3 regions of the Methylobacterium sp. 275MFSha3.1 genome follow, and region 3 is predicted to be linked to each of the others. Evidence: riboswitches for the same ligand, from Rfam matches in the RefSeq annotation. Region 3 holds a riboswitch; each other region holds the start of a gene.
The links. Region 3 has a riboswitch for cobalamin ahead of BLW78_RS01130 (TonB-dependent siderophore receptor). Riboswitches for the same ligand answer to the same signal wherever they lie in the genome.
Positions count from the first base shown of each region.

Region 1: linked by a shared signal. The riboswitch ahead of BLW78_RS18695 (TonB-dependent receptor) and the one ahead of BLW78_RS01130 (TonB-dependent siderophore receptor) in region 3 are both predicted to bind cobalamin.
Region 2: linked by a shared signal. The riboswitch ahead of BLW78_RS16075 (CbtB domain-containing protein) and the one ahead of BLW78_RS01130 (TonB-dependent siderophore receptor) in region 3 are both predicted to bind cobalamin.

Region 1 covers NZ_FNWP01000015.1:95,255-103,231, forward strand. Annotated here, with positions in the region: gene BLW78_RS18680 (TonB-dependent receptor) at 1-1,687, shown strand, start outside; gene BLW78_RS18685 (helix-turn-helix domain-containing protein) at 1,893-2,879, shown strand; gene BLW78_RS18690 (peptidase) at 2,954-4,414, opposite strand; gene BLW78_RS18695 (TonB-dependent receptor) at 4,408-6,591, opposite strand; cobalamin riboswitch at 6,876-7,069, opposite strand; gene BLW78_RS18700 (NUDIX hydrolase) at 7,174-7,641, shown strand; gene BLW78_RS18705 (RluA family pseudouridine synthase) at 7,784-7,977, shown strand, end outside.
Region 2 covers NZ_FNWP01000012.1:104,171-112,147, forward strand. Annotated here, with positions in the region: gene BLW78_RS16055 (CTP synthase) at 1-528, shown strand, start outside; gene BLW78_RS16060 (DNA polymerase III subunit chi) at 587-1,039, shown strand; gene BLW78_RS16065 (S10 family peptidase) at 1,039-2,631, shown strand; gene BLW78_RS16070 (discoidin domain-containing protein) at 2,654-4,018, opposite strand; cobalamin riboswitch at 4,180-4,375, shown strand; gene BLW78_RS16075 (CbtB domain-containing protein) at 4,410-4,592, shown strand; gene BLW78_RS16080 (CbtA family protein) at 4,609-5,361, shown strand; gene BLW78_RS16085 (DUF1636 domain-containing protein) at 5,354-5,755, shown strand; gene cobW (cobalamin biosynthesis protein CobW) at 5,752-6,786, shown strand; gene cobN (cobaltochelatase subunit CobN) at 6,833-7,977, shown strand, end outside.
Region 3 covers NZ_FNWP01000002.1:246,558-254,534, reverse strand. Annotated here, with positions in the region: gene BLW78_RS01140 (efflux RND transporter permease subunit) at 1-1,267, shown strand, start outside; partial or broken gene BLW78_RS01135 (IS3 family transposase) at 1,587-2,751, opposite strand; cobalamin riboswitch at 3,578-3,773, shown strand; gene BLW78_RS01130 (TonB-dependent siderophore receptor) at 3,887-6,013, shown strand; gene BLW78_RS01125 (acetyltransferase domain-containing protein) at 6,013-7,194, shown strand; gene BLW78_RS30865 (hypothetical protein) at 7,613-7,977, shown strand, end outside.

The DNA of each region.
Region 1 (7,977 bases), on a different contig from region 3:
CGACCGGATCGAGGTGATCCGCGGTCCCGCGACCCTGCGCTACGGCTCGGGGGCCATCGGCGGCGTCGTCTCGGCCGACAACAACCGGGTCCCGACCTTCATCCCGGCGAACGGGGTGCAGGGGCAGGTCACCAGCGGCTTCTCCAGCGTGGATAACGGCCGGCTCGGGGCCGCCACGGTGGACGCCGGCGCCGACGGCATCGCGGTCCACGCCGACGGCTTCAAGACCGCCAACGACAGCTACGCGATCCCCGGCGGGATCCAGCGCAACTCGTACAACGAGTCGCAGGGCGGCGCGGTCGGCATCTCGGCGATCGGCGACCGCGGCTTCGTGGGCATCTCCTTCAGCCACTACGACGCGGTCTACGCGATCCCCGGCGGCGTGGCCGAGCAGGACCGGACCCGCCTGACCCCGAACCAGGACCGGGTCCTGTCGCGGGGCGAGTACCGTCCGCTCGACGGGCCCTTCGAGGTGATCCGCTACTGGGCGGGCTACTCGGTCTACCGCCACAACGAGGTCGGGATCGGCGACGACGGGATCGAGGGCGTCCAGGCGATCTTCAAGAACCGCGAGGCCGAGGGACGCCTGGAACTCCAGCACGTCCCGGTCATCACCGAGTTCGGCAGGCTCACCGGCGCTCTGGGCTTCCAGTCGGACCGGCGCGTGATCAACACGCAGCTCGAATCGTTCCTGCCGAAGACGGAGTCGCGCGCGAACGCGGTCTACCTCTTCGAGGAGCTGGAACTGCGCCCGGGCACGCGGCTGCAGGCGGCCGGGCGCTACGAGGTCGACCGGCTGTCGAGCACGGCGGCGCAGTTCCCCGCCGACTACGTGCCGGTCGACGGACAGGAGCGGTTCCAGTACGCGCGCACCCGGCGCTTCGCCCCGAAGAGCGCCAGCATCGGCGCCCTGCAGGACCTGCCCTACGGCTTCGTGGCGAGCCTCACCGGCTCCTACGTCGAGCGCGGGCCCACGGGCTATGAGCTGTTCTCGCAGGGCCCGCACGACGCCACCGCGACCTTCGAGATCGGCAACCCGAACCTCAAGAAGGAGCGCGCCCGGACCGTCGAGGCCAGCATCCGGCGGGCCGAGGGGCCGTTCCGCCTGGACGCCACCGGCTACTTCACCCGCTACACCGGCTTCATCTACCGGAACTACACGGGTCTGACCTGCGACGACGACTTCGCCTCCTGCGGCGTCGGCACCGACAACCGGCAGATCGTCTACCAGCAGCAGAACGCGACCTTCTACGGCGCCGAGATCATCGGCCAGTACGACCTCGTGCCGGTGGGCAACGGCTTCGCCGGCGTCGAGGCGCAGTTCGACTTCGTCCGCGCCCAGTTCGACAACGGCGCGAACGTGCCGCGCATCCCGCCCTACCGGCTCGGCGGCGGCGTCTACCTGCGGGCCGACGGGTGGTTCGCGCGGGTGAACCTGCTCCATGCCTTCAGCCACGACGCCACGGCCGTGTACGAGACGCCGACCCCCGGCTACGACGACCTGCGCGCTGAACTGAGCTACACCAAGGCCGTCGATCCTGCGGTCTACGGGGCGAGCGCGATCACCCTCGGCCTCCAGGGCCGCAACCTCCTGAACGACGATATCCGCAACTCGACCTCGTTCAAGAAGGACGAGATCCTTCTGCCGGGGCGGAACATGCGGCTGTTCCTGACGGCGCGGTTCTAGGGTCGGACATCAGGCCGCGTGATCGTGATGATGCTCGAGAGGGATGGATCATCGCCGGTCCGCTTCCGGACGGCGCTGTTTGGCCGGGCGCCGCTGCTCCGCCCCTTGTCCCCCGTCTCCCTGTTGTGAAGGTAGATTATATACAATAAACGCCGGGGTTCCCGATCTTCGCCACCGGGTGGTGACAGGGGTGCCCAGGCGGCGGATGCAACCGTTTTTCTCGACAGATGGGACTCATCCCAGAAACGCGGTTCGCCAATGGCGGGAACTGGTCTGCGAGCGGCTCGTGCCTGCCGAGATCGAGACGCCGGATGGTCTCCCGTTCCAGGGACGGCTGGACGTGACGTGTATCGGCGCGATGCCGATCTCGCATTTCTGGCACACAACCGTGCGGACCAGAATCACGGACGCCGAAGCGCGACGCCGCGGGAACCCCGATCGGGTTTTCGTGCTCCTGAAGCTGTCCGGACGGGATACAATCCAGCAGCTTGACCGGGAGGCGAAGACCAAGCCGGGCGACCTCATCTTGCTCGACTCGAGTTCATCCGTGATGGAGGCGGAGACCGGCAACTCCTTGGTTATCGATCTGCCGCGCCAGCGTTTCGAGACCGTTCTGGGCCCGTCCCGGCTCTACACCGCGCTCACGGCTGCAGCGGACCTCGCCTCGACGACCCTGACGGGCTCGTACCTTCAGGAACTCGTCCGGGTCAGCGATCGCCTCACCCCTGACGCGGCCGAGCGCATGGCATCGATCGGCGTCGACCTGATCGTGGCGAGCCTCGCCGAACGGATGGCGCAGGAGGTACCCCGTTCCGTCCACGGCAACGTCACGGTTCAGCGCGCCAAAGCCTATGTCGAGGCGAACCTGAGCGATCCGAACCTGGACCCGCCCCGGCTCGCCGCCGCGATGGGCGTGTCGTTGCGGCGGCTGCAGGAGCTGTTTCATGAGCGCGGCCGGCACATCTCCGACTACATCTGGGGACGCCGACTGGAGGTGGCAGCCAAGCGCCTGACCGACCCGGCCTGCGCCACCCTGTCGATCGGCCTGTTGGCTTATGGCTGTGGCTTCAGCAGCCAGGCGCATTTCGCGCGCCGCTTCAAGGATCGCTACGACGTGAGCCCCCGTGAATACCGACAGGCGCACAGGCCGGACGTGGAGGTATTTGCGTCCGCCTCCGGGCTGTCGTCCTGACGCGCAGCACGACCGGATCGGAAGCCACCGCCGGGCCGATCTCGACCGCTCGACAGCACACGCTGAAACCGACCTCAGGCGGACAGCGTCCGACGCAGCCTGCGCCAGCCCGCCACGATCCCGGTGACCGCGATGCCCGCCGCCAAGAGATTCAGGACCCACTGGGCCATATCGTGCAGGGGGCGGTTGCCGGTGAGCCCCGGCAGGTCGAGCCGGTGCGCGGCGTCGAACAGCCAGCGGTTGATCCGGCCCGAGCGGTCCAGGCGCTGGAGGATCGTGCCGTCCCGGGGATCGACGTGGAGCCACGTGGCGGCCGCGTCGCCGAAGCGCAGGCGCAGCACCGGAAGCGGCCGTGGGTCGGCCCCGTGGGGATACCAGTAGGCGTCGTAGGCGTATAACGGGCGGATCGACCGGAGGGGACCGTCCGCGAAACCGTCTGCCGCGGCCGTCGCGATGCTGCGCGCGTCGAGGGCGGTCGCGCCGTCCGCTGCGACCGTCGGGAGGCCGTCCGCCGTCTCGGCGACGATCCACCAGCGTCCGCCGATGGCGGCGAAGCGCAGGGTGCGCGTATCCGGCACGGCGCCATCGCGGAGCCGGTGCGGATCGAGGCCGAGCGCCGGCGGGGTTCCGGCATAGGCGGCGCGCAACGCTACCGGCGGGCTGGTCGCGCTGAACCAGCGGTTCGGGTTCATGGAGATCCAGCCGCTGACGATGAACGTGCTCAAGCCGAGGCCCCCCGCGAGGCCGAGCAGGTGGTGCCAGCGCGCCAGCCCGCGATAGGGCGTGACCGCCCCGGCCGCGTAGCGCCGCCGAAGGCGCAGGCGCCAGATCCCGATCACGCCTCCACTCAGCGCGCCGAGGGCGGCGAAACCGGAGAGCCACAACAGGATCGTCCGCCACAGCTCCGGCCGGGCCCGCAGCGGCGTGAGGTAGATCCAGTGCGCCACCGAACCCACCCAGTTCCAGCCCCGCTCGAAGCGTGTCGTGTCGAGGGCGATCTCGCCGGTCACCGCAGACACGTAGAGCTCGGTCCCCGCGGCGTCGCCGAGGGCCACCTTCAGGAAAGGCCGGAGCGGGTCGTAGCGGGCCGTGACGGTCCACTGGTCGCGCGCGACCAGCTCGGCCTGCGCAGCCGGAGCACCACCGGCCGCGACACGCAGCGCGTCTGCGGGTGTCAGCGGGCCGAGCCGCGCGCCGGTCCGTGCCGAGACCGTCACCCGGGCGCCGTCGTGGCCGGCGATCCGGTAGACCGGCTCGTCGCCCCGCATCTCCAGGCCGAAGGCGGCCGGCACGCCGGCGAGCCCGCCGGCCCGCAGCGCCGCGTCCGGCGCGACCGCGACCTGATCCCAGGCGATCGGGGCGAGCCGCGACAGCCGCTCGGCCTCGGTGAGCGCCGGGAACGGCACGGAGAGCATCACCAGCCCAGAGCCGATCCACAGCGCGAAGAACAGCCCCGCGGCGATCCCGGCCCAGCGGTGGAACAGGAGCAGCCAGCGCCGTCCCGCCTTGCCGAGCCGGCGCGGCAGGCTCACCACGTCACCGTGTAGGCGACCTCGACCGAGCGCGGGCGCCCGAGCAGCCAGTTGGTCCCGACCCCGTTCACGGCGTTGCCCGAGATCGCGTAGACCTTGTCGAACAGGTTGTAGACCCGCACGGACAGGCGTGAATCCGCCGTCACCTGATGGTCCAGGACCGCGTTGACGAGGTTGTAGGCGGGGCGCCGCGCCGTGTTGCCGAAGTCGCTGTAGACCTGCCCGACGTTCTGCAGTCCGACCCGCGCGGTCCAGTCGCGGGTGACGTCCCAGGTCAGCCAGAGATTGGCCACGCGCTCGGGCACGTCGATCGGCTGGTTGCCGGCGTACGAGACGGTGGCGCCGTTCACCGTCTGGTCGAACCGGTCGTACTGCGCGTGGAGGAGCGCGAGGTTGCCGTCGAGCCGCCAGCCCGGCGCGAAGCGCCAGCCGAGCGCCAGCTCGAAGCCCTGCGAGGACTGGCTCCCCACCTGCGTGGACAGCGTCGGCTGGCCGGGGATCGCCGAGATCAGGTTGTCCTTGACGATCCGGTAGCCCGCGACGGTCCATTCGAGGGCGCCGTCGAAGGCCAGCCCCTTGGCGCCGATCTCGACCTGATCGCCGGTCGCGAGCTTGAAGCCGGCCAGCGACTGCGACAGCGTGATCAGGCTGTTCACCGGGTCGGTGGCGAAGCTGTACTGGGCGTAGAGCGCGCTGTCCGGCGTCGGGTTGTAGACGAGGCCGAACCGGTAGCCGAGCGCCCGATAGGTCTTCTCGAACCGCGATCCCGTCTGCAGGTCCTCGCGGTTCAGCGTCGGCACGTCGAGGCGCACGCCCGTGAGGAATGACAGCTTGTCCGACAGGATCACCCGGTCCTCGGCGAAGACAGAGGCCTGGCTCGTCTGCGTCGCGTAGGCCGGGCGCGCCCGGCCGTTCTGCGGGAACAGGCCCGGATCGTAGCCGGTGAGCGGCACGCTCGTGGTCTGGTCGAAGTAGAAGTTGTTGGTGTGGCGGAAGTCGATGTGATTCACGTCGAAGCCGGCTACGAACTGGTTCGGCAGCCCGAACAGGCTGCCCCGGAACGTCGCGTCGAGGCGGTCTCCGACCTGCTCCTGGCTGTGGTAGATCTCCAGGTAGTCGCCCCGGTCCACGAGCCCGGTGCCGCGGTTGTAGCTGTACTGCTCGACGTCGAGCCAGTGGCGCCGGCTGGTCAGCCGGTAGGCGGTGTTGCGGATCGTGATGTCGGCCGAGGGGGACCACTCGGTCTTGAGCTGGGTCCAGTTGTCGGCCCAGGTGATCTTCGCGTCGCGGACGTTGTAGTTGTTGAACCGGATGAGATCCGGGATCCGTCCCTCGACCAACGGGGTGCCCCAGTAGCGGGCGGGCTCCTGGTAGCCGAGATCGTGGCTCAGGGTGAAGGCGAGGTCGGCGCTCGGCCGGAACAGCAGGGCGGTGGAGACCGCGAGGTTGCGGAAATCGCCCTCCGGCCGCATCCAGCCGTCGGCGCGGTTGCCGCTGACGTTGAGGCGGTACGCGAAGGTGTCGCCGTACTCCGCCTGGCCCAGCGGGCCACCGGAATCGAGGGCGAGCCGCGCGACCCCGTCGGTGCCGATCACCGCGCGGGCGGCGTTGATCGGCACGAAGACCGGCTTCTTGGGCACCACGTTGATGACGCCGCCGATGGCGCCGTCGCCGTAGAGCACCGAGGACGGCCCGCGCAGCACCTCGATCCGCTCGACGTTCCACGTGTCGAACGGGAAGGTCACGGTGTTGGCGCCGACGTAGAAGCGCGTGCCGTCGTAGAGCTGCTGGATCGAGTTCGGGCCGGCGAAGCCGCGGGACGTGAACGCGCCGTTGCCGTTGCCGGGCGCCGCGATGGTGGTGATGCCGGTCGCGTCCTGAGTCACGGCCTCGGCGATCGTGTCCTGGCCGCGCAGCCGCGCGGTCTCGCCCGACACGATGTCGAGGCTGGCCGGCGTCTCCAGCGGCGTCAGGCCGAGGCGGCTCGCGGTCCGGTCGGGGGTGCGCAGGTTGAGGCCATTCGGCGGCAGGCGGCTCGGGTCGCCGCCCGCGCCGGCGACGGACAGCTCATCCAGCGTGACCGCCTCCTGGGCGGCGGTCGGACTGGCGAGGAGCGCGAGGAGAACGCCGCAGAGCGGGGCCCGCCCGCCGGGGCGGGAGCGATGGGTCGATGGAGACATGGGGAAAGCGGTCCGTGCACGGCGCGCGCCGGCCCCCGCGTCCTACAAGCATTGTAATAACATTACAATGCGCGCGCTGTCCGGTAGCCTCTGCCCGTGCGGGCGCGCGACGGCGTCCTGCGACAGGGCTCGAGGGGTTCGGGACGGCGGAGACGGGCATGGGGAACGGCGTCGCGGGCGCGCTAGCTGTGGCACGTCACCGCGAACGAGGCCTCGGCGGCCGCCTCCCCTCGGGACTGGCGGCGCCTCGACACCCGCCAGGACACCCCGCCCGGCGCGTTTCGCGTGTGACCACGGCTGACGGCAGGTCTCCTGGCTCGCGGGTCGCCGCCCTCGCACCGTCTTCCCGGGGTGACCCAGTGACGTGGTGGTGAAGGGCTCGCCGCTTACAGTTGCGGGGGCAGCCGCGGCTTCGGGGCGAACCCCTCACCGCGTTCCCTTTTGATCCCCGAGGGGAACCGTCGAACACAGCTTGGCCTTAGCGGGGGCGGGCGTCAACCGTGTGTCCGGTTGTTGCCGTGGATCGGCGCGCTGTGCGCCGGTCCGTTGCGGCCTCGCCGACGACGGGCTAGCCCCTGCGGGATGACGGTCTGGCGGCCCCCTGCGGAGATTCGCGTGAAGGCACTGGGTCTGCCCCGGCGCGGCAACAGCCTGCTCGTGGCCGAGGTCCGCGCGGATGATGGGCGGCTGAAAGGCGTCCGGCCGCTCGGCGGCAGCGTCGCGTTCGGCGAGCGGGTCGAGGACGCCCTGATCCGGGAGTTCCGGGAGGAGCTCGGCGTCACCGTCTCGGTGCTCGGCGGCCCCCGCGTCATGGAGAACATCTTCACGCACGAGGGGCAGGTCGGGCACGAGGTGCTGTTCCTGTTCCCCGTCGCCCTGCCGCCGGGGCGGTTCGACGGGCAGGAGCGTTTCGTCTTCCACGAGGATTCCGGCACCGCCTGCGTGGCGCGGTGGTGCGATCTGGACGGGCTCGACGTGCCGGGCGGTCCCGACCTCTTCCCCGCCGGCCTGAAGGCCCGCCTCCGCGACGCGTGGCGCGCGGAGCCCTGACGGACCGGGCCGGCCCACTGCCTTTGCCGCTCGGCGCGGGCGATGCTACAGCCGGGCAATCCCATCGGTCCGGACGTCCGCGACGCCGCGGCCCATGCGCCCGGACGCTCCGTCCGACGCGGAGACGGGTGCCGGCGGAAGCATGACGATACGACCTCCCAGAAGCGGCGGGCCGACGGGGCGCAAGCCTCAGGCCGGCAAGTCCAGCGCCAGCAAGTTCAGGGGCGGCAAGGCCCAGGCCGACGGCCGCGCCCGCACGGGCCCGCGCACCAGCGCCCGCGACGCCGCCGAGCGCGCGGCCCGCAACCGCGGCGAGGATGCCGGCACCCGCGATCC
Region 2 (7,977 bases), on a different contig from region 3:
TACGCCCGCGAGAAGCGCATCCCCTATCTCGGCATCTGCTTCGGCATGCAGATGGCGGTGATCGAGGCGGCCCGCTCGCTGGCCGGGATGCCGGAGGCCAACTCCACGGAGTTCGGCGACACCGCCGAGCCGGTGGTCGGCCTGCTCACCGAGTGGCTGCGCGGCAACGAGCTGGAGCGGCGCGCGGCGGCCGGCGATCTCGGCGGCACGATGCGGCTCGGCGCCTACGAGGCGAAGCTCGACCCCGAGTCCAAGATCGCCCAGATCTACGGGTCCGATCAGATCTCGGAGCGCCACCGCCACCGCTACGAGGTCAACATGGCCTATCGCGAGCGGCTGGAGGCCAAGGGCCTGCGCTTCTCGGGCGTGTCCCCCGACGGCCTGTTGCCCGAGACGGTGGAGCATGTCGGGCACCCGTGGTTCATCGGCGTGCAGTTCCACCCGGAGCTGAAGTCGCGTCCGTTCGAGCCGCACCCGCTGTTCAAGGGCTTCGTCGGCGCCGCGATCGAGCAGAGCCGCCTGGTCTGAGGCCGCGGCGGCGCGCCGCTGCTCGCGCGGCGGCCCGCGGCCCTATATCCTCGGTGCCGTGACCGAGATCCTCTTCTACCATATGCAGCGGCAGCCCCTGGAGAAGGTGCTGCCGAACCTCGTCGAGCGCTCGCTGGACCGCGGCTGGCAGGCCGCGATCCAGGCGGCGAGCGAGGAGCGCCTTCAGGCGCTCGACGACCACCTCTGGACCTATTCCGACGAGAGCTTCCTGCCGCACGGCACCGACCGCGAGCCCGACGCCGCGAGCCAGCCGGTGGTGCTCACGCTCCGGGACGTGAATCCCAACACCGCCTCGATCCGCTTCCTGGTGGAGGGCGCCGACCTGCCGCCCGACGCCGGGCGGTACGAGCGGATCTGCATCCTGTTCGACGGGACCGACCAGGACGCGCTGCTGCGCGCCCGCGAGCAGTGGAAGCAGGCCAAGGACGCCGGTCACGCGGTGGCCTACTGGCAGCAGGACGAGTCCGGACGCTGGAACAAGAAGGCTTGATGGTGGCCCCCCACGCACGTCTCGCGCGCGCCGCGCTCGCCCTCGCCCTGGCTCTGGCCGCGCCCCCGGTCACCCTCGCCCAGGACGCGCCGCACGGCCATCCCGCGGAGAGCAAACCGGCGCAGCGCGGACCGGAGGGGCGCCGCCTGCCGCCCGATTCGACGACCAAGCAGAGCGTGACGCTGCCGGACGGCCGGACCCTCGACTTCACCGCCACCGCCGGCAGCCTGCCCCTCGTCGACGAGGCGGGCAAGCTGCAGGCCGAGATCGCCTACGTCGCCTACACGATGGCGCCGCAGGCCGGCCGGGAGCGTCCAGTCACTTTCGCGGTCAATGGCGGCCCGGGCGCCGCCTCGGCCTATCTCAATATCGGAGCGATCGGGCCCTGGCGGCTGCCGGTCGGCGGCGACAGCATCAGCCCGTCGCAGCCGGTGACGCTGACGCCCAACGACGGGACGTGGCTCGGCTTTACCGACCTCGTCTTCCTCGATCCCGTGGGGACCGGGTACAGCCGGGCCGCGGACGGGAACGGCAAGGCCTACTGGTCGATCGATTCCGATGCCTCGACCCTGGCGGCGACCATCGCGCGCTACCTGCGCGTCAACGACCGCATGGCGAGCCCGAAATTCTTCGTCGGCGAGAGCTACGGCGGCTTCCGCGGCCCGCTGATCGCCGAGAAGCTCCAGGAGGAGATCGGCGTCGGCCTGTCCGGCATGGTGCTGCTCTCGCCGGTGCTCGATTTCGCGTGGCTGGAGACGCCGCGGGCCAATCCGTGGGGCTACGTGCTGAAGCTGCCCTCGCTGGCGGCCGGCGCCCTTGAGCGGGCCGGCACGGTGCCGACCTCCACCCTGCTCGGCGACGCGGAGGCCTATGCCTCGGGCCCGTACCTGAGCGACCTGCTCAAGGGGCCGAGCGACACGGCCGCCGTCGCCCGGATGACCGAGAAGGTCGCGCCCCTCGTCGGTCTCGACCCCGCCCTGGTGCGTGCCCAGGCGGCGCGCCTCTCGACCCGGAGCGTCCAGCGCGAGATCGACCGCGCCGAGGGGCGCGTGACCAGCGCCTACGACACCGGCATCACCGGCTGGGACCCGAACCCGGACGCCGCCCAGTCGAGCTTCGAGGATCCCCAGCTCACCGCCCTCCAGGCACCGCTGACGAGCGCGATGCTCGACCTCTACGCGCGGACGCTGAAATGGCCGGTGACCAACATGCGCTACGAGCTCCTGAACAACGCCGTCAATCGCGGCTGGAGCTGGGGCTCGGGCCGGCAGGCACCCGAGGTCCTGTCGAACCTGAAGGGCGATCTGGCGCTCGACGGGCACCTGCGCGTCCTCGTGGCGCACGGCTTCACCGACCTAGTGACGCCCTACTTCGCCTCGAAGCTCCTGCTGGCGCAGGTCCCGGCCTACGCCGCCGGCCGCCTGAGCCTCGCGGTCTATCCGGGCGGGCACATGTTCTACACGCGTCCGGATTCGCGCGCCGCCTTCCGGGCGGACGTGGAGCGGATGTACACGGACGCCCTGAAGGTGCGCGACGCCGGCTCGACCCGTCCGGCCGGAGCCCCCGCCGAGCATCTCCGGACGGCGCCGTAGCGCCTCCGGCCCGCCGCGCCGGTCACGCGTCGTCGAAGGCGAGGGCCTCGGCCGGGTAATCCACCATCGTCCGGCGCTGCGCGTCGGTGTTCTGCCACTCGCCGACCTTCATGTAGCGGCCCTCGAGATCGCGGACCTCGACCACCTTCCCGATGGTGGGGATCGACTGGAAGCCCTGCGGCCAGTTCGACGCGAAGTAGAAGACCTGCTCGACGTGGTCGGAGAGGTGGCAGATCCCCGGCCCGAAGGTCCCCAGCCCGAAGACGAGGTAGCGGCCGTTCACCAGCGCCGCGACGTCGGAGATCAGCGACTCGCTCTGGATCTCCACCGGCAGTCCGCGCCGCTCGGCGTACGCCTCCACCTCGGCGATGACCGGGTTCAGCCTGTTCTCGAAGACGAGCTTGACCGAGCGGATGCGACCCTCGGCCAGAAGCCGGTCGATGACCATCCGGTAGAACGCGAAGGGCGGCTGCGGGTAGTGCGGATCCACCCAGGTGCTGAAGATGTCGCCCGACCGGATGTGGATCAGGAGCTGGTCGTCGGGCTTCACCGGGAAGCTCTTCGGCAGGCCGTTGAACAGCGGCCGGATCACGCTCTGCACGATCGCGCGCGAATCCGTCGGCCCCCGCAGCGCGGTCATGCGCTCGAACTGCGTCGGGTCGAAATACAGGCCCGACAGGAAGTAGCCGTCCGCCGGCAGCGGCTCGTCCGGCGGGATGAAGGTGAGGCCGTCGCAGGTCAGCCGCTCGGTCAGGAAGATCACCTTGCTGCGGTCGACCTTGGGCACCTTGATGTATTTCAGGTTGAGCGCCTTCGCGATCGTCACCGCGATGATGTACTGGACGAGGCAGTTGCCGAAGGCGCCGTTCTCGAACAGCGACAGGCCGACCAGGGCGTGGCTGGCGCGGTCGGGCGCCGACTGGAGCGCGTAGGTGACGTAGACGTTGGCGCCGGGCGTCTCGTTCAGGAGCATCACGTCGAGGCCGAGCATCGCCCGCAGCGCGATCAGGTCGACCGCGGCCTCGTCGGCGCGGATGCCGATGCCGGCGATCCGGGCCGGTTCGGGCGCGGCGATCCGGACCGCGCGCGCCCAGGCCCGCTCGTCGGGGACGATCGCGGCGACGAGGGCGTCCGGGGTCGCGGTCCAGCCAGCGAGGTCCGGCTCGGCCCACGTCACGCCGTCCTGCGAGACCGCCACCGCGACGTCGCCAGGCTCGGCGGGAACCGCCCCCTCCCCCGGCCGCAGGGCGACGGAATGGATCGGGAAGCGGCCGCCGAGGTCGACCTCGAGCCACGTCGTTCCCGTGCCCGCATCGGAGACGATCCGCGGCTCACGGCCGGCCGCGAGATCGACGAGGACCGGGGTCGGATCGTCTGTCGGGGCCATCGGGTCTCCGGGAGTTCAGCGCCCGCGCCGGGGCCGGGCGGGTATCGGGTGCGGCGGTGCCCGCTCCGGGGCGCGGCCGTCAAGCCCGCCCCGATCGCGGGGCGGGCGCGGGAAACGGCCGCGATCCGGCGCCGCTCCGTTGTGTCCTGGCGGTCATGCGTCTACAACGGCCGGGCGACGGTGCCCCGGAGACGGGGTGAAAAGGGAATGCGGTGAGGGGTTTGAAGCCCCGATTCCGCGGCTGCCCCCGCAACTGTGAGCGGCGAGCGCCCGCCAAGCGCCACCGGAGCGATCCGGGAAGGCGGTGGGCGCGCCGAGCCGCGAGCCAGGAGACCTGCCGTCGCGACAGGATCCCGCAATGCCGCCGGTGGGGCGGCTGGAGACGCTTCTGATGACGACGCAAACCCTCGCCCCCGTCGCCGCCGGCACCCGCGCGTCGGAGCGCCCGATCGCCGTCGCGCTCGCGGCCGTGCTGGGCCTCGGCCTGCTGTTCATGGCGGGCTTCTCGCCGGCGATCGCGCTCCACAACGCGGCGCACGACTTCCGCCACACCCAGAACTTCCCCTGTCACTGACGTCCCCGGACCAGGGATGATCATCCGGCTCCTGTCGGCGGCCCTCGCCGCCGGCTTCTTCGCGGCTGCCATCGTGACGGGCCTCGAACTCACGCTGACCTCGCCGCTGATCGTCGCGGCCGAGCGCTACGAGCAGCAGGAGGCGCCGAACCGGGCTGCCAAGGCGCTCCCGATCAAGGCGTTCCCGATCGTGCTGGCCCATGCCGGGCACGATCACGCCGCGCCCGACGCCGCGCCGGAATGGCAGCCCGCGCCCGGCCTGCCGCGGATGGCCTTCACCGGGCTCGCGACCCTCGTGGGTGGCGTCGGCTACGCGCTGCTGCTCGGCGCGGTGATGCTCGCCTGCGGCCGCGAACCCACGCCGCAGGTCGGCCTCGCCTTCGCGGTGGCCGCCTTCGCCAGCGTCGCGCTCGCGCCGGGCCTTGGCCTGCCCCCGGAATTGCCCGGCAGCGCGGCGGCCCCGCTCGCGACGCGGCAGGCGTGGTGGGTGATGACCGCCGCGGCGACCGGGATGGGGCTCTACCTGATCACGATTCGCCGCGCGCTGATCACGATCCTCGGGGGGCTCGTCCTGATCATCGCCCCGCACGTCGTCGGCGCCCCGCAGGCGCCCGAGGCCGCGTCCGAACTTCCGGCGGCGCTCGCCGCGCAATTCGCCGCTCGGTCGCTCGCCATCAGCTTCGTGTTCTGGATCCTGATCGGGCTGGGGCTCGGCTGGGCGTGGCAGGCCTTCGCCCGCGGCGCGGATCGGGGAGCGGCCCGTGCCTGAGACCGTTCTCTACGTCTGCATCACCTGCCGCCGGCCGGACGACGACCCCGACGGCCCCCGCGCCGGGGCCCGCCTGCTGGAGGCGCTCCGGGCGCGGAGCGGCGCCACGCCGGACCTGCGGGTCGAGGCGGTGGAGTGCCTGTCGGTCTGCAAGCGGCCCTGCACCGTGGCGGTCGCCGCGGCCGACCGCTGGACCTACGTCTACGGCGACATGGATCCGGCCGCGTCGGCCGAGATCATCCTCGGCGGGCTCGCGGCCTACGCGGCGACCCCGGACGGCATCGTGCCCTGGCGCGAGCGTCCGGAGGCGTTCCGCAAGGGCGTGATCGCCCGCATTCCCCCTTTCCCAGAACCCCGCCCGGTCCCCGCCGGCACCCTGGAGCCCGCGGAATGACCCTCGTGAACAAGATCCCCTGCACCATCGTCACCGGCTTCCTCGGGGCCGGCAAGACGACCCTCGTCCGCCACGTGGTCGAGAACGCCAAGGGGCGCCGCCTCGCGATCCTGGTGAACGAGTTCGGTGATATCGGCTTCGACAAGTCCTTCCTGGCGGCCTGCGGCGTCGAGGGCTGCACCGAGGACGCCATCGTCGAGCTGCCGAACGGCTGCATCTGCTGCACGGTCGCGGACGATTTCGTGCCGGCGCTGGAGACCCTTCTCGGCCGCGCCGAGCCGCCGGAGCACATCCTGATCGAGACATCCGGCCTCGCCCTGCCGAAGCCGCTGGTCCAGGCGTTCCAGTGGCCGGCGATCCGCTCGCGAGTGACCGTCGACGGCGTGGTCGCGGTGGTGGACGGCCCGGCGGTGGCCTCGGGCGCCTTCGCGGAGGATCCGGAGGCCCTGGCGGCCCAGCGCGCCGCCGACCAGTCGGTCGACCACGACAACCCCCTGGAGGAGGTGTTCGAGGACCAGCTCCTCTGCGCCGACCTCGTGGTCGTCAACAAGGCCGACCTGATCGACGCCGCGACGCGGGCGCGGGTCCGCGCCGAGGTCGAGGGGCACCTGCCCCGCGCCGTGAAGGTGGTCGAGACCGAGAACGGCGCCATCGACCCGCGGGTGCTGCTCGGCCTCGGCGCGGCCGCCGAGGACGATCTCGACGCCCGACCCTCGCATCACGGCGAGGGCGAGGACCATGACCACGACGATTTCGAGACCGTGGCGCTGCCGGTGCGCCCGGCGGTGACCGCGGGAGATCTCGCGGCCCGGGTCGAGGTGGCGGCCGAGGCCGCCGGCGTCCTGCGCATCAAGGGATTTGCCGAGGTCGAGGGCAAGCCGATGCGCCTCGTGGTGCAGGGTGTCGGCCGGCGCGTGACCCATCATTTCGACCGCCCCTGGCGGTCCGGGGAAGCCCGCGACGGGACGCTGGTGGTGATCGGCCTGAAGGGCTTCGACAAGGACGCCGTCGCGGCGGCCCTCGCGGGATGAGGCCGGTCGCGCACGCCCGCCCGGACTCGCTCTAGGGGCCGCCGCGGTGCATCTCGTGCGCATCGATGCCGTCTCCCTCGACGAGGGCGAGGCGGCCGTGGATCTCGGGCAGGAGCCCGGCGACCTCGTGGTGCTGTCCTTCACCGACAGCGACCTCGCGTCGGTCGGGCAGGCCCACGCCGCGGAGCCCGGCCTGCCGAGCCTGCGGCTCGCGAAGCTCGCCAGGCTGCGGCACCCGCTCTCGGTCGACCTCTACGTCGAGCGCGTCGTGGCGCGCGCCAAGGTCGTGGTGATCCGCTGCCTGGGCGGCCTCGATTACTGGCGCTACGGGATCGAGCGCTGCGCCGAGGCCGCGCGGGCGCACGGCGTCGTCCTCGCGGTCCTGCCGGGCGACGACCGGCCGGACCCGCGCCTCGCCGCCTTCTCCACCGATCCCGACCTCGCCGGGCAGCTCGACGCCTATTTCCGGGCTGGCGGCCCCGACAATTTGCGGCGGATGCTGCGGCGCCTGGCGATTCGCCTGGGCGCCGACGGACCGGTCGAGCCGCCCGTGCCGCTCCCGCGCGGCTTTCCCTGGTGCCCCGGCTGCGGAGCTCTTCCCCTCGAGGCAGCCCTCGCCGCGGCCGCAACCGCGATCCCACTCGCCGGAGCGCGCAGCGCGGCGGAGCCCGTCGCGCTCCTGCTGATCTACCGCTCCGCCGTGCTCGGAGGCGACACCGGCCCGTTCGTCGCCCTCGCCGCCGCCCTACGGGCGCGCGGGATCGGCGTGCTGCCGATGGCCGTGTCGAGCCTGAAGGAGCCGCAGGCCGCCGCCGCGGTCGCCGAGGCCGTGCGCGCGCGCAGGCCCGACCTCGTGATCGCCGCCACCGCCTTCTCGGCCCGCGAGGACGAGGCCGGCTTCGTCCTGGACGGCGCCGATTGCCCGGTGCTGCAGGCCTTCACGGTCGGTTCGCCGCGCGCGGCCTGGGAGGCCTCCGCCCGCGGCCTCGGCGCCGCCGACCTCGCCATGCAGGTCGCGCTGCCGGAATTCGACGGCCGGCTCTCGGGCTTCCCGATCTCGTTCAAGGAGGAGAGTGCCGAGATCGCCGGCTTCGCCGAGCGGCGCGCCATGCCCTACGAGGCCGGCATCGCCGCGCTGGCCGACCGGGCCGCGGGATGGCTGCGGCTGTCCGCCCTGCCCCGGGCGGCCCG
Region 3 (7,977 bases):
CCAGGAAGGGCTCGTCGCGGCCTTCGACAAGCGCCTCCGGGAGGAGGTGCCGGGCGTCGCCTACAGCTTCTCGCAGCCGATCCAGATGCGGATGGACGACCTCTTGGAGGGCGTGCGCGGCGACGTCGCGATCAACCTCTACGGCGACGATCTGAGGGTCCTGAAGGACACGGCCGATTCCATCGTGCGGGTGGTCTCAGGCATTCAGGGCGCGGCGGACGTGAAGGCCGAGGCGCAGGCCGGGATGCCTGCGCTCTCGATCCGGGTCGACCGGGTCAAGGCCGCCCGCTACGGGATCAACGTCTCGGACGTGCTCGACGTGGTCGAGAGCATCGGCGGGCGCACCGCCGGCATGGTCTACGGCGACGACAATTCCATCACCGACATCGTGGTCCGGCTCGACCCGGCCGACCGCAGCGACATCGAGCGCATCCGCGCCCTGCCGGTGGGGCGGCCGCGCAAGGAGACCGGTCCCGCCATGACGGTGCCGCTCGCGATGGTGGCCTCGGTGGAGGTCACCTCCGGCCCGGCCCAGATCAGCCGCGAGCGGCTGCAGCGGCGGATCTCGATCCAGGCCAACGTCCGCGGCCGCGACGTGCAGAGCTTCGTGGACGCCGCGCAGAAGGCCGTGTCCGATCAGGTGAAGTTGCCGCCCCGCTACGCGCTGCAATGGAGTGGCCAGTACCAGAACCTGCAGGAGGCTACCGCCCGCCTCTCGGTGGTGGTGCCGGCGGCGCTGGCGGGGATCCTCGTCCTCCTCGTCGTGATGTTCAGCGACATCCGCCGCGCCGGGCTGATCTTCCTCAACGTGCCGATGGCCGCGACGGGGGGCATCCTTGCCCTCTCTGTGCGCGACATGCCGTTCTCGATCTCGGCGGCGATCGGCTTCATCGCGACCTTCGGCATCGCGATCCTGAACGGCGTGGTGCTGACGAGCACCATCCGCGACCTCGAAGCTTCCGGCCTGGACCCGCGGGAGGCGGCCACCCGGGCGGCCGAGAGGCGCCTGCGCCCGGTGATGATGACGGCCCTTGTCGCAGCGCTCGGCTTCCTGCCGATGGCGCTCTCGACCAGCGCGGGTGCGGAAGTGCAGCGCCCGCTCGCCACGGTGGTGATCGGCGGCCTGATCACCGCGACGCTGCTGACGCTCGTCGTTCTTCCCGCCGTCTATCCGGTGATCGCGACGTTGCGCCTGCCCTTCGGCAGGGTGAGCAAGCGACGGCATTCGAAGCCCCGCCAGCGGATGCAGCAGGGGACCGGTCGATGAGCGCACTCACGGCGACGGCTGCGTTCGCCGGGGGGGCGAGAGTACCGACGTTGCTCGCGACATAAACTGCTCGAGGTCACGAGTTCGCCGCGTTGAACTGCTTCGAACAGGGAATCTCAGGTACAGTCGCCGCCGACTTCGATGGCTACCGACCGTGCGCGGCCGGTCGCAGATGACCGCCTTGAGCGAAAGCTTGGCCGCGATCCGGGCGGCCGGCATGGGTCGCCAGCGGAACGTCCACATATGCCCCCATCTTCATAGCCTCGGTTCGGGCGTCTCCTTGACCTGACCGGTATTTTGGACCGAGCCGATTGCGAGACTACTGCATGGTGGCGGCCATGGGGAGCCGGAAGGCCAGATCTGGGAAGCTGACAGGCGCAGGTGGCCGATAGCCAATCGACGAATGCGGTCGGACGCGGCTGTAGGTAGATTGCCATCGACCAATCACGATCTGCGCCTCCTTCAGCAAGTAGAAGATCTCTTGGTGTGGGCACTCGTCGCGCAGCCTGCCGTTGAAGCTCTCACAGTACACGTTCTACCACGGCGAGCCGGGTGCGATGTACTGAATCTGTGGCCCCGTCCTGGCGACCCACTGGCGCAGCGCCTTCGAGATCAGCTCGGGGCCGTTATCGCAGCGGATGTGCTCCGGGATGCCGTGCAGGCACATCGCATCGGCCAGCGTCTCGATCACACCTACGCTGTTGATGCGTCGGGCCACCTTCAGCGCCAGGCATGTCCGACTGTGCTCGTCGATCAGCGTCAGGACGCGCAAGCTGCGCCCGTCATGTGTCTGCGCCTGCACGAAGTCGAAGCTCCCCACATAGCTGCGGCAGAGCGGCCGTAGTTGCACGCATGAGCCGTCGGTCAGCCAGAGACGGCTGCGCGGCCGGTGCTCTTGGGGGACCTTCAGCCCCTCGCGAGGCCAGATGCCCTCGTCCTGAGGTTCTCGAAGGATGAACCCGATCCTTGCCCACCGGCCAGCCGTCTGCCTGCAGCAGCGCGGTGACACGGCGGTATCTGTCGCGCCCGTACTCGGACGCCAGGGCCATGATGGCGCGGGTCAGCGCATCCGCGTCGGCCGGCAGCGTGGGCACGTAGGGCTGCGTGCCCCGGTGCAGGCCGACGATCCGGCAGGCGTGACGTTCGCAAGAGGCGGTACTTCTCCCGGATGCCATCGACCGCCTGCCGGCGTCGCTCGAGGGCTACAAGTTTCCCGAGGCGACGTCCGCCAGTACCGGCTTTTCCAAAGACAGGTCCGCCACGAGCCGCCGTAACCGAGCGTTCTCGCGCTCCAACTGCTTCATTTTGCTGGCCTGGTCGACTTGGAGGCCGCCGTACTCCTTGCGCCAGCGTGAGTCGCTCTGCTCGGAGATCTCCGCCTCCTCGCACGCCAGCGCCAAGCTTTTGCCTTGTGCCGTCTGCACCTCGATCTGGCGCAGCTTCAGCACGACCTGCTCCCCGCTCGTCTTCTGACCTCGCCGCATGCCCGACGCCTTCGGTCCTGGCTGATCCTCTCAATCAGCCCGGTCCAAAGCCAGCCGGTCAGGTCACGAGACACCACCCATACTCGATGTGAGAAGATACTGGCTGACGCGCTCGGCGAGCATCTCGCGCTCGCCTATCAGCGTACCATCGGCAGTCGCGAGCCAAAACTCGCCGAGGTCGGCCTCTGACCAACTTGGCTACGCCGGCCCGGCCGATCGCGCGGAGCAGTACTCGGCGTTCTTCTGGGGCAAGATCGAGCCGGTCATCGGGGATGCGACTCGCCCTCTCACGCTGACTGTCGGTGGGCGGATCTGAACTCCCAATCTCTATAGTCATGTGTCCGGCAGCGAGCATGACCGCTGCCGCATGGGTCCTCGCCCCGGCTGCGCTATCAGAATGACTCTCGAAGAAATCGGCCTTGGTGATGATAGCGAGCAACGAGTTCGCCCTCGCGCGCGCGTGGGCACATCGTCCATCTACATCCGGTACAAGCCGTTTCGAAATGTGGGGCGCAACGTGGGCCCGCTACTGCAACCCCGTCAGAAGACTCAGTTAAATCAACGATTAAATTCAATTAAGTGGCGGAGAGGGGGGGATTCCGCCGTACGATCCAGAATTCCGTTCCGCAGCAATGACTTAGGCGATCCGCCTCGTCAACATGTGTACCACCACAATGGCCTGCGGGATGCGTCTCGGCAAGCGCTGGAAGCCCGCCTCAACGCAAGCTTCTGGGGACGGCTGAAACGGTGGAGCGCCCATTGGCGGATGGATCCTGGCGGTCCCCGGACCGATCATCGGCTCGCGTTGACTCACGGGTTCGTGAGGCTGTAGCTGGGCCGTGACGGTTCCCCTTCGGGGGATCAAAAGGGAACGCGGTGAGGGTGACAGCCCGATGCCGTGGCTGCCCCCGCAACTGTAAGCGGCGAGCCCTTCACCACCATGTCACTGGGTCACCCCGGGAAGACGGTGCGAGGGCGATGACCCGCGAGCCAGGAGACCTGCCGTCAGCCGTGGTCACACGCGAAACGCGTCGGGCGGGGTGTCCTGGCGGGTGTCGAAGCGCCCGCCTCGTGAGGCGGTCGCCCAGGCCTCGTTCGCGGTGACGTGCCACTGCCGTCCCGAGGTCCAAGGCCCGTGTCTCGTCCCACTCCGCAGTGGCGGCTTCGCGCATCCGTCGCATCGCTCGCGCTCGTCTCCCTTGGGCTGGCCCCAGCGACCGCCCAGGGCCCGCGGGCCGACCCCGCTCCGGCATCGGTCGTACTCGACCCGCTCTCGGTCGAAGGCAGCTACACCGCCGCCCCCACGTACCAGGTCAAGGATCTCTACAGCGGCACCAAGACGGTGACGCCGCGGCTCTCGCTGCCCCAGCAGGTCGACGTCGTGCCCCAGGAGGTCCTACGGGATACCGCCGCCACGCGCGTCGAGCGGGCCCTCGACTACGTGCCTGGCGTCGGCAAGCAGAACGACTTCGGAGCACAGAACCTCGCCCTCTACTCCGTGCGCGGCTTCGCCACCCAGGACATCTTCTTCAACGGCTTCAACATCGCCCGCGGCTACAACGGCGCGCCAGACACGCAGAACGTCCAGTCCATCGAGGTGCTCAAAGGGCCGAGCGGGGCACTGTACGGGCGCAGCGACCCGGGCGGCACCGTCAACATTCTGACCAAGCAGCCCGTGGCGCTGCCCTTCGTCGAGATGGGTACACTGTTCGGGAGCTTCGGCACGGCGCGCACCACCGTCGACGCCGGCGGACCGCTGAACGAGGAGGGCACCGTCCTCTACCGGTTCAACGGCGCGCTCGCCCGGCAGGACAGCTTTCGCGATTTCGTCGACGGCGACCGTGTCCTGGTCGCGCCCGTGGTGAGTTGGCTGATTAGCCCAGACACCAAGCTCACCGTCGAGGCGCAGTACCTTCGCAACCGTCAGACCTTCGACCGCGGGACGGTCGCGGTGAACAACCGCCTGGGCCTCGTCCCGCGCTCGCGATTCTTCGGTGAGCCGGGCGACGACTCGGTGTCAGAAGCCGGGATCCTGCAGATCCGCCTGGATCACGCCTTCAATGCCGACTGGCAGCTCAGGGTTGCCGGCCACTTCAACACCGGCAGCCTGACCGGCCTGCAGACCGGCGCGACCGGCCTCCTCGACGACGGCCGCACCCTGCTGCGCGAGTTCCGCCGGCACGACTTCACCTGGGGCGTCGCCATCGGGCAGGCCGAGCTCGTCGGGCACTTCGATACCGGGCCGTTCGCGCACACAGTGCTGCTCGGCCTTGAGCACGAGCGCTACAACAGCACCGAGAACCTGCTGCGCTCGACGCCGCGGCTCGACCCGTTCGCCATCGACCTGTTCAACCCGGTCTACGGCCAGCCCAAGCCGCCCTTCACGCGGCGCTACAGCGCGAGCGAGAACGTCGGGAACACCGCCATCTACGTGCAGGATCAGATTGCGCTCAGCCCGGAATGGAAGCTGCTCCTCGGCAACCGGACCGACTTCTACAACCAGACCTTCCGCGACAAGGTCGGTAACGAGCGCACGGAGCAGGACCGGACCGGCTTCTCGCCCCGCGCGGGTCTCGTCTACCAGCCGCTCTCCTTCCTTTCGTTCTACGGCAACGTGGCGGCCTCGTTCCGGCCCAATACCGGCTTCGACATCGCGACCCGACCCTTCGCCCCGGAGACCGGCTTCGGCTACGAGGCGGGCGTCAAGCTCGACCTCTTCACCAGCCTGAGCGTGACCGGCGCGGCCTTCCACATCGAGAAGGAGAACGTCCTCACGACCGACCCGCGGGACTTCTTCTTCCAGATCGCCGCCGGCGCGGTGCGCAGCCAGGGCTTCGACCTCAGCTTCGTCGGACAGGTAACGCCGGAGTTTCGGTTGATCGGGGGCTACGCCTTCATCGACGCCGCGGTGACCCGCGACGAGGTCCTGCGGGTCGGCTCGCCGCTACTCAACATCCCGCGCCACTCGGGCAGCCTGCTCGGCGTCTACGAGGTCCAGGCCGGCGACTGGAAGGGTTTCGGGTTCGGCGGAGGCGTCCGGGCCGTCGGCTCGCGTCTCGGGGACAGCGGCAACGAGCGGTTTCGGCTCCCCGGCTACGTGCTGACCGATGCCCTGGCCTACTACCGCTACGAGAACCTGCGCTTCGGGCTGAACGTCGATAACATCTTCGACGAGACCTACTACGAGCGCTCCTACAACGCCTTCTGGGTCGGCGTTGGCGAGCCTCGCCGGGTGACCATCAGCATGACGGCGCGGTTCTGATGGGCGTCCATCCGGGCACGCTGGACGCGGCGACCGAGGAATCGGCCAGGACCGGACGCATCGCCTCCATAGACGCCCTGCGCGGGCTGGTGATGGTGCTGATGCTTCTCGACCACCTGCGGGAAACCTGGTTCCTGCACGTGCCGGTCGCCGACCCGATGGATGCCAGGACCGCCCTGCCGGCCCTGTATCTCGCACGCCTCGCGGTCAGCCTGTGCGCGCCCATCTTCATCGTGCTGACGGGGGTGGCCGCGTATCTGTTCGGCACCCGGCACACGCTGGCGGAGACGCGCGCCTACCTCGTGAAGCGCGGCCTCGTCCTGATGGCGCTGGAGGTCTTCTACCTCTCGGAACTGTACTGGGGGGTGGCCAGCCCGACGCTGTGGCTTCAGGTGATCTGGTGCATCGGCGTATGCATGATCGTCCTGGCGGCGATGATCGGCCTTCCGCGCTCGTTTCTCATCGCGGTCGGGATGCTGCTCGTTTGCGGGCACAACCTCCTCGACCCGATCCACCTCCGGCCTGATGATCCCTTCTTCGCCGTCTGGACCATGCTGCACCAGCGCGACGTCATCGCGCTCCCATTCGGTCTGGTGGCCAAGACGACTTATCCGGTGCTTCCCTGGATCGGGGTCATCCTGCTCGGCTATGCCATCGGTCCGTGGTTCCTGCCCGGCGTCGCCACAGGTACGCGGGAGCGCCGTTTCGCTGCAGTTGGCATCACGATGCTGGTCGGTTTCGCGCTGCTGCGCTTGGCGAACGGCTACGGCGACAAGCCCTGGTTCGTCGTCGACGACAGCGCCATGCGGAGCGCGATGAGCTTCTTCGCGCTGACGAAGTACCCGCCCTCGCTGCTGTTCCTGCTCCTCACGCTCGGGATTGGGGCGCTATTGCTCGTCCTATTGGAACGCATGGGCGACCGCCCGGCCGTCGCCGCGCTGGCGGTGTTCGGCGGTGCGCCGCTCTTCTTCTACCTGCTTCACCTAACGGTTCTGCGGCTGCTCTATCACGGCGCGTTTGCGATTTGGGGTGCGACGCAGGGCACCGTGTTCACCGTAGCGGACTACGCGTGGGTTCTGGCGTGGTACGCTGGGCTGATCGTGCCCCTCTTCTTCCCGACCGCTTGGTTTTCGCGCATAAAGGCATCGCGGCGCGATATCGCTTGGCTTAAGTACCTTTAGTGTTAGATCTATTGTCCTTTACATACAGTTTTCTACGCTCAAAACAGAAAGTCCAGCTAATATTCGTTGCACATAGCGCCGATTTATAGCGTCTATGGCTTCTGATAAATCTCTGCGTGCAGAGACACACATGAAAGTAGGGTGATGCTCACATTTTGGAAATCTCGCACAAAATCGCCTCCGCGCCCACGAGTGCCTATGCTACGGGAAAAGAGATTATATTATCTTAGATCGCTGAAACTATTTGCAAGATTTGTGTATCAAAACGAGGCGCGCCTCGCAGATTTGCTCAAACAACACTCCAGAGGCGATGAGATTTCTAACACGTACAGCTCAGCAGTGTTCGTAACTCATCAACGTCACGGGCCAAAGCAAAGGCCTGGGCTTCCTTTGACAATGCAGTTAAGCGCCGGACCTTTTGGGAAACATTCGGTATACAAAGAGTGGAAAGCATGCGTTTGAAGAAGGTCTGTCTCTAGTCTACTCTATCGGACCAACAGGAGATATAGCAGTCATTCTCTACCCATTTCGAAGCGAGGTAAATTCTCCATTTGAAGACAGCATCCTACTGGGCGTTATTCCGCCCGATCAAGCAAAGCTTCAGAAGAGAATGTCTCGCGATGTGAAGGATTTTGTCGCATACGGCTATGTTACAGCACTCGATGCAAAGCCAACTCTTTCAGAACTCGCGAGAATATCCTATTTAAGATTTATAAAGCCAACTCACAGAGAGAAAAAATACACACCCTCGGCATCATCCGGCTTGATAGATAAGATTAAATC